Regions from separate parts of the Sphaerobacter thermophilus DSM 20745 genome, predicted to be linked through region 4. Evidence: riboswitches for the same ligand, from Rfam matches in the RefSeq annotation. Region 4 holds a riboswitch; each other region holds the start of a gene.
What was found. Region 4 has a riboswitch for S-adenosylmethionine ahead of STHE_RS09330 (uroporphyrinogen decarboxylase/cobalamine-independent methonine synthase family protein). Riboswitches for the same ligand answer to the same signal wherever they lie in the genome.
Positions count from the first base shown of each region.

Region 1: another riboswitch for S-adenosylmethionine. It lies ahead of STHE_RS07425 (methionine ABC transporter ATP-binding protein); the one in region 4 lies ahead of STHE_RS09330 (uroporphyrinogen decarboxylase/cobalamine-independent methonine synthase family protein).
Region 2: another riboswitch for S-adenosylmethionine. It lies ahead of mtnA (S-methyl-5-thioribose-1-phosphate isomerase); the one in region 4 lies ahead of STHE_RS09330 (uroporphyrinogen decarboxylase/cobalamine-independent methonine synthase family protein).
Region 3: another riboswitch for S-adenosylmethionine. It lies ahead of metX (homoserine O-acetyltransferase MetX); the one in region 4 lies ahead of STHE_RS09330 (uroporphyrinogen decarboxylase/cobalamine-independent methonine synthase family protein).

Region 1 is NC_013523.1:1,613,092-1,617,794, forward strand. It holds gene STHE_RS07410 (B3/B4 domain-containing protein) at 1-255, shown strand, start outside; gene STHE_RS19195 (MetQ/NlpA family ABC transporter substrate-binding protein) at 372-1,223, opposite strand; gene STHE_RS19200 (methionine ABC transporter permease) at 1,302-1,958, opposite strand; gene STHE_RS07425 (methionine ABC transporter ATP-binding protein) at 1,958-2,935, opposite strand; SAM riboswitch class I at 3,281-3,386, opposite strand; gene STHE_RS07430 (ABC transporter substrate-binding protein) at 3,599-4,696, opposite strand.
Region 2 is NC_013523.1:1,228,459-1,233,161, reverse strand. It holds gene ahcY (adenosylhomocysteinase) at 1-542, opposite strand, end outside; gene mtnA (S-methyl-5-thioribose-1-phosphate isomerase) at 598-1,650, opposite strand; SAM riboswitch class I at 1,757-1,867, opposite strand; gene STHE_RS05615 (VOC family protein) at 2,051-3,022, opposite strand; gene ligM (vanillate/3-O-methylgallate O-demethylase) at 3,168-4,568, opposite strand; gene STHE_RS05605 (ABC transporter substrate-binding protein) at 4,618-4,703, opposite strand, start outside.
Region 3 is NC_013523.1:1,688,800-1,693,502, reverse strand. It holds gene STHE_RS07780 (O-acetylhomoserine aminocarboxypropyltransferase/cysteine synthase family protein) at 1-923, opposite strand, end outside; gene metX (homoserine O-acetyltransferase MetX) at 1,030-2,154, opposite strand; SAM riboswitch class I at 2,561-2,662, opposite strand; gene STHE_RS07770 (hypothetical protein) at 2,945-3,697, shown strand; gene STHE_RS07765 (hypothetical protein) at 3,897-4,337, shown strand; gene STHE_RS07760 (amino acid ABC transporter substrate-binding protein) at 4,519-4,703, shown strand, end outside.
Region 4 is NC_013523.1:2,030,223-2,034,925, forward strand. It holds gene STHE_RS09320 (site-2 protease family protein) at 1-346, opposite strand, end outside; gene rpoN (RNA polymerase factor sigma-54) at 782-2,200, shown strand; gene STHE_RS09330 (uroporphyrinogen decarboxylase/cobalamine-independent methonine synthase family protein) at 2,307-3,353, opposite strand; SAM riboswitch class I at 3,796-3,897, opposite strand; gene pyrB (aspartate carbamoyltransferase) at 4,113-4,703, shown strand, end outside.

The sequences.
Region 1 (4,703 bases), 420 kb from region 4:
CCCGACCCGGGCGAGATCGTCTACGCCCACGGCAATGACATCCGGACGCGCCGCTGGGTCTGGCGCCAGAGCCGTACCGGCCTGGTGAACCCGGAGACGACCGACTTGCTCTACCCGATCGACGCCTTCGCCGGGACCACCGACACCGCCGCCCGACAGGCGGCGGAGATGCTCTGCGAGATGGTGCCGGCGATCCTGGGCGGGCACGCGACGCTGGCATCCCTCGACGCTTTTCACCCTGAACTCACGGAATGACCCGTCTGCGGCGGCGCGTCGACCACCCACTCCTCGTGCCATGAGACACGAGAACGCCCCGGCACGTCGTTGGAGCATCACCGACGGCACGCCGGGGCGTCGTGCTTCCAACCAATCTAGAAGGCAGCCACCACCGAGCCCTCGTACTTCTCGTTGATGAAGTCCCGCACCTCGTCCCGGTTCAGGAGTTCAGCAAGAACCTTCACCGCCGGGTCGTTCTCATGGCCACGGAGGACCGCCAGCACGTTGGCATAGGGGTTGTCGATCGCGGACTCGCGGATGATGGCATCGTCCTTCGGCTTGAACCCGGCCGTCATCGCGTAGTTCCCGTTGATCACCGCCAGATCAACATCGTCGAGCGCGCGCGGGATCTGTGCCGCCTCCAACTCGCGTATGGTGAGGTTCTTCGGGTTGTCGACGATGTCCCGGACAGTCGGCGTCAGGCCGACGCCTTCTTTCAGCGTGATCAGCCCCTCGGACTGGAGCAGCAGCAGCGCCCGCCCACCGTTCGTGGCGTCGTTGGGAATTGCGATCTCGGCACCATCCGGCAGCTCGTCGATGCTCTTGATCTTCTTAGAGTACGCACCGATCGGGTTGATGTGGACCGGCACGACCGCCACGAGATCGATGCCATGCTGCTTCGCGAAGTCCTCCATGTAGGGGACGTGCTGAAAGAAATTGGCGTCCAGCTCGCCGTCTCGGAGTGCGAGGTTCGGGGCCACGTAGTCGGTAAACTCGATGATCTCGAGTTCCAGTCCCGCCTGAGGCGCCAGGTTCTCCTGGACAAAGCGCAGGATGTCGCCGGCCGGAACCGGGGTGACACCCACCCGAAGCCGCAGCGGCGTGTTCTCGGCGGCCACGGCGGCGTTATCGCTCTGGTTCGATGTTGCGTCGTCGCCACCGCACGCTGTCAGGACCAGACTCACCACAAGAATCAGAGCGAGGACCGCGTTTCTTGTTCGACTCATTGGAGAACTCACATCCCTCTCAAGTTCTTGACTTCCACCGTGCGCCGAGTCCCGCACGAGCACCCGGCGTCCGCCTCCTCAGCGGTGCTGGAGCCGCGCTGCGATTCGGTCTCCGACCCCCTGGACCACCTGCACCAGGATGATCAGCGTGACGACCGTGGCCACCATCACGTCGGTCTCGAAGCGTTGGTAGCCATAGCGGATCGCCAGGTCACCCAAGCCGCCGCCGCCGATCGCACCGGCCATGGCCGAGTGACCGATCAAGCCGATGAGTGTTATCGTCAGCCCGCGGACCAACCCGGGTAGCGCCTCGGGGATTAGCACTTTGGCCACGACTTGCCAGGAGTTGCAGCCCACCGCCTGCGCCATCTCGATCAGCCCCCGGTCCACCTCGCGCAGTGCGGTCTCTGCCACCCGCGCGTAGAAGGGGATCGCGGCGATGGAGAGCGGCACGATCGCGGCGGTACTGCCGAGCGACGTCTTGACGATGGCCCGCGTGACCGGGATCAGCGCGACCATCAGGATGATGAAGGGGATTGAGCGCCCCAGGTTGACGATGCCGCTGAGCACACGGTTGACCAGGGGCGCCGGGAAGAGGCCACCGCGATCCGTAGCGATCAGCAGCACTCCGATCGGGAGCCCGCCGAGCACCGCAATCACGGCCGATACGCTGACCATGTAGAGCGTGGCGAACAGCGCTTCCCGGAGCGACGGCCACAGATCGAACCAGCCCATTAGTGCACCTCCACGCCCAGGCCCTGGCCGCGGAGCCATTCCAGGGCTTCGTCGATCCGGTCCCCACTCAGCGCGACCTGGAGTTGACCGATCCGTTCGCCCTGCACCAGCTCAATGCTGCCACTCAGCACGTTCACGTCGACCGAGAACTGCCGGACGAGCGTCGTCATCACCGGCGCATCGGCGGCAGCCCCGACGAACGTCAACGTCGCGAGCAGACCATCGGGCCGATTGCCGTTGAGCGCCGGGCGTGGGAAGAGCGTCGTCGCCAGGTGCGATCCCGGTCGGCTCGCAAGTTCCGCCACAGTGCCGGACTCGACGATCCGACCGGCCTCGAGGACGGCCACGCGGTGGCAGATCTCCTTGACGACCCCCATCTCGTGGGTGATGAGGAGGATCGTCAAGCCGAGCCGCTGGTTCAGGTCACGCAGCAGTGCCAGGATCGACTGAGTCGTCTCGGGGTCGAGCGCCGACGTCGCCTCATCGGAGAGGAGCACCGCCGGCTCAGCCGCAAGCGCCCGCGCGATGCCGACCCGCTGCTTCTGGCCGCCGGAGAGTTGGGCTGGGTAGGCATCTGCCCGGTCCTCCAGCCCCACCAGGGCGAGCAGTTCCGCCACACGCCGTTGCCGCTCGCGGCGGGGATAGCCCATGACTTCGAGCGGCAGCGCGACGTTCTCGGCGACCGTCCGCGAGCTGAGCAGGTTGAAGTGCTGGAAGATCATGCCAATGCGCTGGCGCGCACGGCGCAACTCAGCGCCCCGCAACCGGGTCATGTCCTGACCGTTGACCCGGACCACCCCGGAGGTCGGTCGCTCCAGGAGGTTGACGCAGCGGATCAGCGTGCTCTTTCCCGCGCCGCTCTGCCCGACGACGCCGAAGATCTCGCCGGGTCGGACCGTCAGGCTAACGCCGTCCAGCGCGACCACCGTCCGGTCCCGCTGGCGATACTCTTTCCGTAGGTTCTCGATTTCGATCACCGATAGCGGTCTCCTCCCTCAAACGCACACCAGACCCGTTCGCGGCACAGCACGGCCCTGCACGGCCGCGTGACGCCTCCGCGAAGCTCGGTGCGATATTCGGTTCGGTCAGCGGGAACGACCGTTGTCGGCCGACGTGGAGCGCGGCCGATCGGGATTAGGGCGGCGCTGGGGAGTGCGGAGCGCTGATCGAGGCGACCACGATTCCCCTACCTCCTCCTTAGGACACGAGGCAATACGCCAGCCTGCGCGGACGCGGCGCTGGAGTATCACCACAACGCGGACACATCTTGTCGTGGGGTACAAAAAACCCCACACAACGGTGGAGGGGTAGCAGGACTTCTACGCTCATCGTGCGGACATCTCGTCCGCCGGCATTGGCACCTGGCGCGCCGAGCGCGCTGGTTGCCGGGCTTCGCAGGGCCGGTCCCTCCACCACTCTGGATGAGCGTAGGTGGTATTCACTTGTCGGCCGGGAGAATACTCCGGCGCGCCAGAATTGTCAAGGAGACAGGGACGGCAGGTGCGTGTTCCCGCACGACCGACGCCAGTAACATGCGCTCCTCGATGCCACCGCGCCGACCGCCCCGACGCCTGCCGCCCCTGCCATCCCTGGCGGTTTGGCAACCGCAGGCTGCCCCGGCGGGACAGGCCCACTCGGGTCTAGTACGAAAGGTCGTCGACGTCCGGGACCTCGCCGATCACGACATTGCCGAGGCTGCCGTCCTCAAGCCGCTCCACCCGTCGGATAACCACTTTCATGATCACATGCTGCGTCTCGGGGTGGAAGCGGAACTCGCCCATAGGTCCAGTGAACTGGACGTTGCGCAGCGCCTCGAGGAAGGCCGGCTTGTCCTCGATCGCCCCACCCGTGGCATCGAGCGCCTCGGCGATGACGCGGATCGCGAGGTAGCCCTGGTACTCGAGCTGCCCCGGCAGATGCCCGTAGCGCTCCCGGAACTGCTCGACGAACGCCTTGTTCTCGGGCGAGTCGTAGAGCGGTGCGTAGTTGTTGGACGTGACGATGTCCAGCGCGGCATCGCCGATCTGATCGAGGTACGCCTCGTCGGTGAGCTCACCGCCGCCGAAGAGCGGGAAGGCATCCCGCACCCCGAACTCGGCGTACTGGGTCACAAAGCGCACCGCGTCGGCGCTGCCGTACCAAGCCCAGACGGCATCGGCGTCGGCTTGCAGGATCCGCTGCAGGTACGGTCCGTAGTCTTGCGTGTGCAGCGGCGCGAGCACCTCGTCCACCACGGTGCCGCCGGCTTCCTCGAAGTGGCGTCGGAAGACCTCCAACCGCTCCTGGCCTGCCGCGTAGTCGAGCGTCGTCAACACGATCCGCCGGTATCCCAGGTTCTCGTATGCCCACGGTGCCAGCGGTGCGTCGTACTGTCCGTTGGCGTAGGAGACACGGAAGATGTACGGGCTCCGCAGTGCCGGATCGCGGGTCAACGTGGAGAGCGCCGCGTTGGAGATCACCCAGGGCGTTTCGCTCTCGACAATGATGTCGCGGACCGCCGCGGCCTCGTTGCTGAGGGTCACGCCAGTGATAATGTGAACGTTCTCCCGCTGCAGCAGCTCGCGAACCTTATTGATCGCCTGCTCGGGGTTCCCGCTAGAATCCGCGGTGATGATCTCGATGGGTCGGCCGCCGGCCTCGCCACCGATTTCGTCCAGGGCGAACTCCATCCCCTCGGTCAAGCTCCGCCCAAGCGAGGCGAAGTCACCCGTCAGGATAAGGACGGCACCAACCCGCACCGGTTCC
Region 2 (4,703 bases), 800 kb from region 4:
TCGTTGACCGCAATGACCGGGAAGGCCAGCACCCCGTCGCGCTCCATCGCCCGGAGCCGGATCACACCGGTTGTCGTTTCTTCTGTCGAGCCGTACATCTCCGGGATCAACTCCCGGCGGTCGCGGTGGATGGTCGTGACCACGTCGGCGCCGTCGTCGATCACGATGTGCGGGCGCAGGTCGAGCGCCTGATGGATGTGGCGGTAGTAGGTCTCGTTGTCCTCGCCCTTGATGGCGTAGACGCGGAAACCGTCCGCGGCGAGCGCTGCCGCGACGTCGTCCTGGGTCGAGAGCGGATTGCTGGCACAAATGGCCGCCTCGGCGCCTCCGGCGCGGAGGGTATAGGCCAGATTGGCAGTCTCCGTGGTCACGTGGACGCAGGCGACGATGCGAACGCCCTCGAGTGGCCGATCACGCTCGAACGACTCTCGAATCAACCCGAGTACCGGCATCTCGCGAGCCGCCCAGGCGATCCGCCGGCGCCCCGCTTCGGCCAGCCCGATGTCCTTGATGTCGTACCTGACGTCCGTGCTCCCGGCCATCCATGTCCCTTTCCGCTCGTCGCCTCACCACGCCCAACCGCGGCATCGCCTCAGTCTACTCTGCCACCGCGGCTACTGCCCGTCGGATCGCCTCGTCGTACGGCGGCTCCAGCACACCGTGCTCGGTGATGATGGCCGTCACCAGCTCCGCCGGCGTCACGTCGAAGGCGGGATTCCACACCGGCGCATCCGGCACGGTGATCGCGATCCCGTCCACGACGCGCACCTCGTCCGGCGATCGCTCCTCGATCGGGATGCTGGCGCCGTCGGGTGTGTCCGGGTCGAGGGTCGACACCGGCGCCGCCACGTAGAACGGGATCCCATGGCTCCGCGCCGCCAGCGCCACCGCGTAGGTCCCGATCTTGTTGGCCACATCCCCGTTGGCGGCGATCCGGTCGGCCCCGACCACGACCGCGTCAACCTCCCCGCGCGCCATCAGAGCCGCAGCCGCTGCGTCGGGGATCAGCGTGTGGGGCACACCGAGTCGCGTCAACTCCCAAACGGTCAGCCGGGCACCCTGAAGGCGGGGGCGGCTCTCGTCGACGTAGACCATCGCCACCTTGCCCTGCTCGTGCGCGGTCCGGATCACCCCGAGCGCGGTGCCATAGGCCCCGGTCGCCAGTGCCCCCGTGTTACAGTGGGTCAGCACACGAGCACCAAAAGGCAAGAGCGCCGACCCCAGTTCGCTGAGCGCGCGATCCGCAGCCCATTGCTGGTCAAGGAGTCGTTCCACCAGACGGTCGAGCCAGTCCACGGCCGTCGCCGCGTCCGGAGCACCGAGACCCACCCGGCGCGCACGTTCGATCGCCCAGTGCAGATTGACGGCGGTCGGTCGGGTCTGACCCAACGTCCGCGCCGCCTGGTCAAGGGCTGCGTCGACCGGCTGTCCCTGTTCGAGCGCGGTCCGCGCGGCAATCGCCATCCCAGCCGCCGCCGCGATCCCGATTGCCGGCGCTCCGCGCACCTGCATAATGCGGATGGCGTCCGCGACGGCCTCGACCGAGCCCGCTGAGACCCAGCGCTCGACCTCCGGAAGCCGCGTCTGATCCAGCAGGCGGAGTACGCCCCGCTCCCACACCAGGGGCCGCATGTCGGCAGGGTCGCTCATCGGAGCCCACCAGGCGGCACGGTCGAACCGGTCCGTATCCCCGATCGCATCATGGTGCAAACAAAAGGGCCTCTCGTGAGCGAGAAGCCGGTTGACTCCCGCGTCACTCTCATCTCTCAGCGGCAACGCCGCTGCCGGAATTGGCACCGCGCGGACCGTGCGATCCGTCGGTTGCCGGGCTTCGTCGGGCCGTTCCCTCCACCACTCTGGATAAGAGAGACCGCTCTATTCACTTTGCGCCGCACTATAGCACAGGGCCCGGAGCGCGACAACGCACCGGGCCTCTCCAGTTAAGTCGTGCGGTACACCCGAAGGGACGGCCAAAGTCGACAGGCACACCACCGGACGGTGGACATCGAACTGCCCGCTGGCATCGCTCGGCGGCGACAACGCCAGCTCGCTACTTCACCGGCGGGGTGCCGTGGGTGTGGAAGGTCGCAACGGTCTGCAACCCCCAGGCCTGCCCACGCTGGCGCTCCGCCTGGCTCCAGATGATCGGCTTCCAGTCGGGCGCGACCACGAGCCGCGCGCCGGGGCAACCGATCTCGACGCGATGCCCGCCCGGCTCGATGACGTAGAGGAAGACCGTCTGTTGAATCGCGTGCTTGTGAGGGCCGTACTCGATGGGGGCGCCGAACTCGATCGCGATGTCCGCCGCCCTCAGCACCTCCTCGCGGGTATCGACCGCGTAGCAGACGTGGTGGAAGCGGCCCGGTGTACCGGTCGCATCCTCGGTGATGGCCACCTCGTACCCCTTGTTGTTCGAGGTGAGCCACGCGCCCTTCTCAGAGCCGTCGTCGAACACGATCCCCTCGGTAAAGCGCATACCGAGCGTCTCCTGCAACGCCACGCGGCAGGCGCGGACGTCGACGGCGAACAGGTTGATGTGGTCGAGCCGGCGGAGGTTGCAGCCTCGCGCCGGGAACCGCGAGGCCTGGTTCTTCAGGGCCGGTTTCGTCTCCGGGGTCGGCTGGTACCACTCGATGTCCCAGATCAACTCGACGACATGGCCGTCGGGCGTGCGGAAGCGGTAGGCCCGGCCGTGCCCCTCGTCACCGTCGATCCAGCCGATACCGAGACCCGCCTTCTCGACCTCGGCCACGCAGCGATCGAGCGCCTCAGGCGACGTCACACGAAAGGCGAAGTGCTCCATCATCGGCACCGGGCCGGCGGTCAGCTTCAAGGTGTGGTGAGCGTAGTCGTCCCAACCCCGGAGGTAGACCGAGTTGCCCTTCCGGCCGCTCTCGATCAAGCCGAGGAACTCGGTGAAGAAGCGCACGCTCTCGTCGAGGGTGGGTGTGATGAGTTCGACGTGCGCCAGGTGCGCCAGGTCAAAGCGGGGCTCGCCAATCCACAAACGCATCTCATCCATCGTTCACAACTCCCATCCCGCCCCGCCCGCGTGCGCCCACGAGCGCTGAGGTCGGGCACGTGGAGCGAGGCGTTCCCCGCTAACGCCGGACTACCTAAGCGAGATCGAGCCCCGGCGCTCCGAAGCGCCGGGGCGTCATTCAAGCCTAGCGTCCGACGACCGTCTCCCGATACCGGCGGGACGGCTCGGCGTAGGGCACGGGGCCGACCGTGGCACGCAGCTCGACCTGCACATGCCGCTCGACCGACGGCTTCCGGGTGCCGCCGTCCGGCTCGCCCCAGACCAGGATCACCTCGGTGCCTGGCTTCGCGTACGCCTCGTCCACCATTGCGAGCGAGAGCATCGAGGCTTCGTTCGAGCTGTAGCCGCAGAAGGTCGAGATGCCGACGATGTCGCCCTGCTTGTTCCGGACCGCGTCGTACATCCAGGTGGCGTACTGGGTGCCCGGCAGATCGATGTACTTGGGGCGCTGACCCTTGGGCTTGGTAAAGAGCGCGGCGAAGACCTTTGCGACATCTTCGCCGTTCCAAGCCAGCGTCACCTTCTTGCGGTGCGGCCGCTTCGCCATCTCTTCGAGCGCCTCGCGCCCGATGAAGTCATGGTCGAACTTCAGGATTCGCCCATAACCCAATTCCCACGGATTGAGGTAGTAGTCCTCGATGTTGGGAGTGACGAAGCTCCCACCGAGCGAGCCGACCGCCTCGAAAGACGTATCCGGCAGCCACTCGCGGTAGGCCCGCAGCTCGTCGCCCGTATACACCGCCGGTAGCGGCGACGGGATCCAACCCGACTCCAGCGTGTTACTCGAGTAGGCGCGGGAGCCGACCTGCCGCAGGCCGAACTCTTTGCCGGCCTCGACGATCGCCGCCTTGACCTCCGGCCCCTCCTCGAACGGGCCGATCAGCTCGCCACCCGCGACGCCGATCATCCCGTGGTGCAGGAGGCGCACCTTGTGCCCGGCGATGGTGATCCAGCCGGTGTGGAAGAACTTGATCGGCGGCAGCGGGCCACCGTTGAGCTTCTCGAGCAGCGCCGGTGCGTTCGGCCCCTGGAGCTGGAACCGGTACACCTTCCGGCGCCGGTTCGGGTCTCCGACCGCCCACTCGTCGCGCTCGAGCTGCACATCGTAGCCGCCCGTTTCGGCGTGGTACTGCACCCAGTTGTGCATCGAGGGGCGACCAACGAGGTTGAAGTGCTCCGGCTCGAGGTAGAAGAGCACCCCGTCGCCGATCACGTAGCCGTCCGGCGTGCAGCAGACGAACTGCTTGGCGCCGCCGGGCTCAAAGCCTCGGAAGCTATTGATCGCCAGCCGCTCCAGCAGGCGGAACGCATCGGGACCACTCACATACAGGTCGGTCATGTGGTAGGAGAGGTCGAAGAGGCAGACCGTCTCCTGCCAGGAATGCTGCTCGTCCCGCCAGTTGGTGAACTCCGGGGGCACCACTGGGTAGATGCGCGCCCCCGAGATGTTGTTGCGGAGGAAGTCCACCACGTTCGGCACGCTGCTGACGATGTCCTGCAAGGAGCGGGTTTTCTCTGCGGTCACAGTATTCTCCCCACTATCCCGTACGGTTCCCTGCAATCGCCTCGCATCTCTAGTACGACAGGTCGTCGACAGCGCCGAGTTCGTCGATCACGACGTTGCCCAGCGTCCCATCCGGCAACTCCTCGACGCGCCGAA
Region 3 (4,703 bases), 340 kb from region 4:
ACGGCCAGGGCGTTCTCGCAGTGGCGCTCCATCCGCAGCGAGAGCGTCTCCAGACCCTGCAGGAAGAGGAAGGCGTTGAAGGGCGAGAGGGCCGGTCCGAGGTCGCGGAGGGGCTCCACACGGGCGCGCACGATGTAGGCGAGGTTGCCGAAGCGCTCGACGTACTCCTCCATCTTGGGGAACTTGCCGTTGGTCCAGTCGAAGCGCCCGCCGTCGATGATGATCCCGCCGATGCTGGTACCGTGGCCGCCGATCCACTTCGTTGCCGAGTGGACCACGATGTCGGCCCCGTGCTCGATCGGCCGGCAGAGATACGGTGTGGCGAAGGTGTTGTCCACGATCAGCGGCACGCCCACCTCATGGGCAATGGCCGCCACGTCGCGGATGCGCACCACGTCGAGTCGCGGGTTGCCGATCGTCTCCATGTAGAGCGCGCGGGTCTTGTCGGTGATCGCCTCGCGGAAGTTGTCGAGGTTCGACGGGTCGACGAAGCGGGTGGTGATGCCGTGCTTCGGCAGGGTCACGGCGAAGAGATTGTAGGTGCCGCCGTAGAGGCTGGCAGCCGAAACGATCTCGTCCCCCGCTTCAAGGAAGGTGAAGATGGCGAGCGACTCCGCTGCCTGGCCGGAGGCGGTCGCCAGGCCCGCGACACCCCCTTCGAGCGAGGCAACGCGCTGCTCAAACACGTCGTTGGTGGGGTTCATGATGCGGGTGTAGATGTTGCCGAACTGCTCCAGCGCGAACAATTGGGCGGCGTGCTCCGCATTGTGGAAGACGAACGAGGTCGTCTGGTAGATCGGCACCGCGCGGGCCGTGGTGGTCGGGTCCGGCTGTTGGCCTGCGTGGACCTGTCGTGTGCTGAATCCCCAGCGACGCTCGGTTCCATTCTTCTCGCTCACGGCTACGTTCTCCTCTCGAACCATTCGATCACTCGTGTCATGCAGTGGCCGGCCTCTTCCGGCCGCGGTCGTCGGGCGCGGGCGTGCTTCCCGCGCCCTGGCGGTGGCCGTGCCTCGTCGTTCAGCACGGCTACGGCTCCTCGATAAAGGACTTGATAATCGGCGCCAGGAGGTGGAAGTCCTTCAGGAAGGCGTCGTGTCCGTTGGGCGAGTCCAGCTCGTAGTAGCGCGCGTCGCGTCCCAGGCGCTGCAGGTGCTCGGCGATCTCGCGGCCGTAGATAGGCAGGAACAGGATGTCGGAGCGAATGCTGACCGCGAGCGTCCGCGCCTGGATGCGCGCCAGCCCTTCCTCGTACCCGCCGCGACCGCGACCCAGGTCGTGCGAGTCCATCGCGCGTGTCAGGTAGAGGTACGAGTTGGCGTCGAAGCGGCGTACGAGCTTGTCCCCCTGGTAGTGCAGGTACCCCTCGACATCGTAGCGGGTGAGGAACTCCGGCCAGGCGGTGTAACGGGCCTCCGGCCGGCGGCCGAAGCGGGCCTGCATCAACTCGTCGCTCTGGTAGGTGATCATGCCGACCATGCGGGCCAGAGCCAGGCCGCGGTCGGGTCCCATGCCGGGCTCGTACTCGCCGTTGCGCCAGGCCGGATCGAGCATGATCGCGCGCCGCTGCACCTCGTTGTAGGCGATCCCCTGCGGGCTGAAGCGGCCCGACGTGGCGATCGGCACGATTCGGTCGACGTAATCCGGGAACATGGCCGCCCACTCCAGCGCCTGCATCCCGCCGAGCGAGCCGCCGATCACGGCGTGCAGCCGCCGGACGCCGAGCCGTTCCAGCAGGCGGGCCTGCGCCGCGACCATGTCGCGGACCGTGATCGAGGGGAAGCGCAGGTTGTAGCGCGTGCCGGTTCGCGGGTCGATCGAGCACGGCCCGGTCGAGCCGTAGCAGCTCCCCAGCAGGTTGGAGCAGACGACGAAGAAGCGGTCGGTGTCGATCGGGCGACCGGGGCCGACCAGCGGCTCCCACCAGCCCGGCCTGTCGTCTGGGCCATGCGAGGCGACGTGGCTGTCGCCGGTCAGGGCGTGGGTGACGAGGACGGCGTTGTCGCCGTCCGCATTGAGCTCGCCCCAGGTCTCGTAGGCGAGCTCGACATATGGGATCGTCGCGCCCTGCTCCGTGATGAACGGTGCATCGGGCGTCGCGATCGTGAGCGAGCGGCGAGTCGATACGGTCGATGCGTCGGTCGTGATGGTCACGTTCCCCTCCCGCGGCGGTCAAGGTTGCTCAGCCCTGGTGCCTGCCATCGGCCGGGGCGGGGAATACAAAACGCCCGTCCCCGGCCTCGGGGACGGGCGCTAGAGCCCGTGGTACCACCCCGCTTCGCCCGCGCCTCGCGACGCGGACCTCAGTGGGTGCGTATGCACCCTGACCTGGATAACGGAGGTCAACCCGGCGGTACCTACTGGGGGCAACTGCCCGGTTCAGCCCGCGGCTCGGAGGTCATCTTCACCCGGCACCCGTGCGCCGCCTTCCACCGTCGCGGCTCGCTAGAGCCGTGGTTTCCGGGCTACTCTCCTCGTCATCGCCGTTGCTGGCCGTCTGCTTGGCTGTGGGAGGGATCAAAAAACCCTCCACACCAGGTGGAGGGGGCCTTCATTCGTTCGCTCATCGTGCGGACACTGTCCGCCGGCATTGGCACCTGGCGCAGTACGCGCTGGTTGCCGGGCTTCGCAGGGCCGTTCCCTCCACCACTCTGGATGAGCGTAGGCCATATTCACTTGTGGCGCTGATCGTACTGGACTCCCAGGGTCTCTGTCAAGTCCCATTCCCTGACATCTGGCAATCGCCCATCGCACCGGTTCGTCGAGTCACAGCCGAATTCACGCCCACCAGGTTGACATCGGATCGTGGTGCGCGTAGAGGGACGGCCGTGAGAGTGGCCATTACCGCTTCCTGCTGGTCGGAGTTGCTCTCGTGGTGGTAAGTGGCTTGCGCGCGTCTTGCGCTAGAGGGAGTCGACCGGAGCGCTACACGAGGGGTCCGGGCATGGACAATACCACCTCCGGCGCATCGCTGCGCCTGTCGGCCGCGTTGCTGCTCGTGGGACAACTCCTGTACATCGGGGTCACCCAGCTCCACGCCGGTGGAGAGGCCAATGACCATCCCACCATCTTCGCCGTGTACGCCGGCAGTGGGAACTGGACGGTGGTCCACGTCGGCCAGTTCGTGGCCATGGGGATCTTGCTTGCCGGGCTGCTCGCGCTCTACTTCGGCGTGGATCTGCGGGCGGGCACGGCCAGATGGGCAGGACGATTCGGTGCCGTCTTGGCCGGGGTCGCGCTCGCGCTGTACGGCGCCCTCCAGGCGGTCGACGGGGTCGCCAACAAGCAGGCCGATGCTGCGTGGGTACGCGCCCCGGACGCCGAGAAGGCGGCGCGCTTCGCGAGCGCCGAGGCCATCCGCTGGATCGAGTGGGGGATGCGGAGCTACCACGACTATGCGCTTGGCCTCGCCCTGCTCCTGTTTTCAGTCGCGGTCGTGCGGACGGCGTGGGTCCCGTGGCCCATCGCGTTCCTGATGGGCCTGTCCGGCCTCGTCTATCTGGTCCAGGGCTGGGTGGTTGGCGCCGAGGGCTTCTCGCAAACGCTGTCGATCGAGATCGTGCTGGCCTGGGTGCTGAGCCTGGTGTGGATGATCTGGCTCGTCCTCGTCTCCTGGCGGATGCCGGAATCGGAGCTCCGGCGCCTGGCGGCTGAAGGCCGGGGTCGCCCCGGGACGATCCACTCATCGTCCGGGTGATGGCCACACCGGTTGCCGGAACGGTGCAGGCGTTTCCCGGCGCTGCGACTGCACTGACTCATCGAGTGGTGGAGCGTCGCCCGACAGCACCCCGTGCTGCCGTCCTGGACCAGGAGCCATTGGCACACCGCGTGCAAGCGCCGTGTGGCCGGTATCGCCCGCTCCCGTGCGCCGGGAGAGGCCGCTGAAGGGGTGAACCATGCAGCCAGCCGACCGGCAATCGATGATCTCGATCCTCCAGGCGCTGTACTACCTGCCGACCGGCATCTGGCCGCTCGTCAGCCTGCGCACCTTCATGGCCGTCACCGGCCCGAAGGTGGACGGCTGGCTGGTCAAGACGGTAGGCGCGCTGATCACGGTGGTCGGCGGGGTGTTGATGCTGGCCGGGCTGCGGCGTCGCGTGTCCCCCGAGGTTCGCCTGCTGGCCGTCGGGAGCGCGGCCGGGCTGGCGGCCATCGATGTCGTCTACGTCGCTCGCCGCCGGATCTCCCCGATCTACCTGCTGGATGCTCTCGGCGAGGTGATCCTGATCGGCGCCTGGGTCGCCGCGATGCGCACCGACCGGCGTGGACGAGGGCGAGGTGTCCGCAGACAGCTTGCGCGCATCCGCAGGAAGAAAATGCGTGCGGTGCGGGCTTAGGGGGGCGGCTGCGTGCGATTCGCGCGGCGACTGGGCCGAATCGTTGCCGCAGTGGTCCTTGACAAGCCGATCACCGATCGCTACCGTGTTTCCAGCGCAGAAATAGTTAGTATACCGGGCACTGTTGGTTTCCAGCGCCAGATCGTGGCTCAAGCGTGCGGGCGTGAGGAGGAGCGAGGCCATGGCACATCGCGATGCTCGGCTCGTAGCACTGATCGAAGAGGCGCGGACACGGCGCTACAGCCGCCGGCAGATCATCCGGCGGGGTCTGGCGTTGGGGCTCTCGATGCCCGCGATCGGGTGGATTCTGGCCGCCTGCGGGGGCGGGGAAGCGGCGCCGACCAGCGCACCCGGCGGCGGCGCGGC
Region 4 (4,703 bases):
CGGCGGCGACGATCAGGTTGAGGATCGGTCCTGCGAGGGCGACGGTCGCTTCGCGCCGGGGCGTCATCGGCACCTGCTCGATGCGCGCCACCCCGCCGATGGGCAACAGGGTAATGTCGTGCACCGTCAGACCGTAGCGGAGAGCGACGAAGCTGTGGGCCAGTTCATGACCGACGACGCAGACGAAGATCGCGGTCAGGATGAACACGCCGAAGAGGACACCCAGCAGCCCGTTGTCGGGGGCGATGCCCCAGTAGTAGGTCACCCAGAGCAGCGCGAGGAGGAAGCTTGGGTGCAGCTTGATCTCGATGCCCCGGATCGTGGCGATCCGCAGCCCTCTCCCCACGGTCTTCCACTCCCTAACCGGTACCCTGCGGCTCGGCGCAGCCCTGGGCGCCTCGGTGACACGCGCCACCATGCACGAGCCGATCGGCACGAGCCACGCACGATAATAGCAGGAAGGCGGCTACACTGCACCACCCTGCCTGCCGGGCACTACCTCCTGTGGCACGGTGCCTGCGTAATGTGGAGCAAATAACCCGTCAGGCCGCCCCCAACTACCGGTCCCTCGGTTTGCCCCCGGCACGACCGCGGAGTGCGTTTTTCTCGCAAGATTCTTGCCAAGACTTCCCCCGCCCCCTATACTGGGGACACAGGACGGGCACGCCCTCGTGTCCACCGGCGTCGGTGGTTCGCCGGAGCCCCGCCTAAGAGTTGTACGACCCGGCCGGCCCACCAGACGCACGGTACGGGAGACCTACGAAGGTCAAGGAGGGTATGCATGCCGGGTATGGATGTCTCGATGGATCTCAGCCCCGAAATGCGGGTCTGGATCTCCCCCAGCCTCATCGAGGCCAACTACATCCTCAGCCTCTCACGAATGGAGCTTCAGGAGGTCATCCAGCAGGAGTTGGAGGCCAACCCGGCACTGGAGATGGAGGAGCGGGAGATCTGCCCCGTTTGCGGCGGCGTGATCGAGGGGGGCTACTGCCCTACCTGTCTTATCGACCAGCGGGAGCAGCACCCCGAGGAGCCCTTCGAGGACTACCCGGAACAGCTCTACACCGCGGTCTCGCGGGAGCGCGACGACTCCGACGACTTCGACCCCATGACGCTCGTCGCCTCCGAGCAGACCCTCCAGGAGCAAATCCTCTCCGACGTCGCCACGCTGTGCCAGAATGGGGATCTCAGCGTTGCCGAGTACCTGGTCAACTCCCTGGACGAGCGCGGCTTCATCGATGTCGACCTTGATGACGTTGCCGCCCGCTTCGGCCGCCCGCGGGAGTACGTCGACCGGGTGATCGAGTACATCCAGTCGGTGGCTCCGATCGGCGTCGGGGCACGCGACCTGCGCGAGTGCCTGCTGATCCAACTGCGCTATCTCAAGGACATCGGCGTCGAGGTGCCGCCCTTCGTCGAGCCGATCCTGCGCGACTACCTGGAGCAGTTCGGCGCCCATAAGTTTGGCTTCATCGCCAAAGAGCTGGGGATCACCAACGAGCAGGTCGAGGAAGCGCGCGACTTCATCCGCGCGCACCTCAACCCCTACCCGCTGCAGAGCCAGGAGGCGCGCTACTGGAAGACGCCGCTCCGCTCACCCTACGTCGCGCCTGACGTGGTGGTCAGCCTGCGCGACGGAGATCTGGTGGTCGAGGTCGTGGACACGCGGCATTTCCACCTGCGGATGAACCCGCTCTACGCCCAGATCGCCCGCGAGATCGGCCGCAGCCGCACCCGCGGGGACTACAACGACACCGAGCGCCAGCACGTCCGCGAGTTCGTCAACCGTGCCAAGCTCTTCATCTCCAACATCAACCAGCGCCGGGAGACGCTCTACAAGATCTCGCGGTGCATCGTCGAGCTGCAGGAGGACTTCCTGCGCGGCGGCGTGCGCGAGCTGCGCCCGCTGACCCGGGCCGTCGTCGCTCAGCAGGTTGGGGTACACGAGTCGACCGTGAGCCGGGCCACCGCCAACAAGTTCGTGATGCTCCCCAACCGCAAGGTCATCCCGTTCAGCGACTTCTTCACGCCGTCGCTCAGCGTGAAGGACATCATCAAGGAGATGATCGAGCGCGAGAACCAGCCGCTGACCGACCGTCGCATCTGCGACCTCCTGAGCAAGCAGGGCATCCGTATCGCCCGCCGCACCGTCGCCAAGTACCGCGCCGAGCTGGGCATCCTCCCGAGCACCATGCGGTAGCAGGAAGACCTGAGCCCCCTCTCCCCAGGTCAGGGAGAGGGGGCTCGTCGATGTGTCTGGCACGTGCCTGCCACGCCGGGCATGGCCGGACGTGACAGCCCTGCCCCTACACCACCGACACCACCGGCTCGCTCACCTCGGCATGCAGGCGAAGCAGCGCCGGGATGGACTCCGGCGGGCGGCGCCCCAGACCGCACTCGGTCGCGACGCCGAAGGTGGGGACCACTCGTCGAGCCGCCTCGATGCGGCGCCGGGTTCCCTCAACCCCGTCGGTGTCGTGAACCAGGCCCAGGTACAGCTCGGTCTCCGGGTCGAGCCGCAGATCGCGCAGCGGGGCGAAGTAGGCGTCGTCGCTGCGGTCGACCGGCACCGGCAGGTGGAGCCAGGTGATCGGCCGCTGCACCCCGGCGACGATGCGGTTTGCGAGGTCGGTCAGGAGCCGGGTGTCCTCCGGCTGCTTGAAATGCCTGTGGCCGGCATCGCCGTAGCAGAGGTGGTAACCCAGCTCGACGTCGGCCGGGATGTAGTCGCCGATACGGACCAGCCGCTCGACGATCGCCTCGAGCGGGTTATCGAAGGCGGACGGAAAGGCCTGCTCCAGGATGCCGACTTCGACCGCCACGTCCCACTGGATCGCCAGTTCATCGTGCGGGATCGCTGCGAGGATCTCATCCACCTCGGCCAGCAGGCGTGCCTCGTAGGCCGGCTCGACCGCGGCCTGCGACTCGGGCTGCACATAGGCGGCGACCGACGCCAGGGGCGTGGGCAGCGAGACCTGGAAGCGGACGTGCGCCGGGATCGTCCCGGCCGCCTTGAGCTGCGTGAAGGTCGCGTACGACTCCCGAGCCGCGTCGGCGTAGCCCAGGTTGTCGAAGCGGATCTCCGACGGGTCCACCCCGGCACGGAGTCGAAACTTTGGCGCGGGCACGTAGTCATCCGGGTTCGGCGGGATCACCTCGAGTTGCGGCACCCTGGCCAGCACGTCGTTCTGCCACCCGATCCAGTTGCTGCGCACGCCGGTCTCCCCGTCCGGGATGCGGCGCAGGCGGTCGCCGAGGATCCCGGCGGCAGTCTGGAAAACCTCGGCGGCATCGGCCAACGGGACGCTCCCGACGAGCAGCGCGCCACGCGGGGCCTCGAATTGGTTACTCACGGTCCGCTCCTTCCATACGGTCGTCGGGCGATCCGTACAGCACCCTGCGGGCTGCACGTTCGCCTTCCCACTCCACTGCCGGTGACTGACCTGGTGTGATTCGCCGGGGACGAAGAGAGCCCGTCCCCGGATGCTGGGGACGGGCTCGCGAACCCGTGGTACCACCCCGCTTCGCCCGCGCCTCGCGACGCGCGCCTCGGTGGGTGCGGATGCACCCTGACCTGGATAACGGAGGTCAACCCGGCGGGACCTACTGCGGGCGACTGCCCGGTTCAGACCGCGGCTCGGAGGTCATCTTCGGCGAGGGCCCGTGTGCCGCCTCTCACCGTCGCGGCTCGCTGAGACCGTAGCGCCTCGCGTACTCTCCTCGTCAACGCCTTTGCGCTCGGCCGTGGGGCAATAAAAAACCTCCACGGCATCGGTGGAGGATCACAAACCGTGTCGCTCATCGTGCGGACACTGTCCGCCGGCATTGGCACCTGGCGCGGTACGCGCTGGTTGCCGGGCTTCGCAGGGCCGTTCCCTCCACCACTCTGGATGAGCAGAACTCTATTCAGTTGTGGGTCGGATACTACGCCCCTCCGTCGCGGATGTCAATAGGTTTGGGCGGCATTTCCACGCCTGATCCACCCAGCCCCGCCATGACGGGTTCGGAAATGTCTCTTCCGACCAGAGATCTTGGTCGCGTGAAGACGGTGAGAAGGCCGCGATCCGGGTATACTCTGGGATGGCCCGTTTTCGGCCGAGCAGGAAGGAGAGATGATGTCCGGGTCGCGGAGTGCGCGCAGTATCCTCGCCGTGCAGCAGTTCGACCGCCCCTTCCTCGAACAGCTCTTCGCGCGCGCCGACGAGATGCGCGTGATTGTGGCTGCCGGCGGCTCCAACCGGCTCAGCGGCCGGATCATGGCGACCCTCTTCTTCGAACCGAGCACGCGCACGCGCCTGAGCTTCGAGTCGGCGATGATCCGGCTCGGCGGGCAGGTCCTCTCGGCCGAGTACGCCCGGGAGACCTCGTCTGCGGCCAAGGGGGAGACCATCGAGGATACCGCGCGCATCGTCGAGTCGTACGCCGACGTCATCGTCATCCGCCACCCGGAGGCCGGCTCCGCCGCCCGCGCTGCGTCGGTGATCGACATCCCGGTCATCAACGCCGGGGATGGGCCACACGAGCACCCGACCCAGGCGCTGCTCGACCTCTACACCATCCGCTCGGAGCTCGGCCGGATCGACGACCTGCGCATCGCCCTCGTCGGCGACCTCAAGTACGGTCGTGCGGCCCGCTCGCTCGCCCTCATCCTGACGCAGTGCCGGGGGATTGAGTTGACCTTCGTCTCACCGCCGAACGTCCGC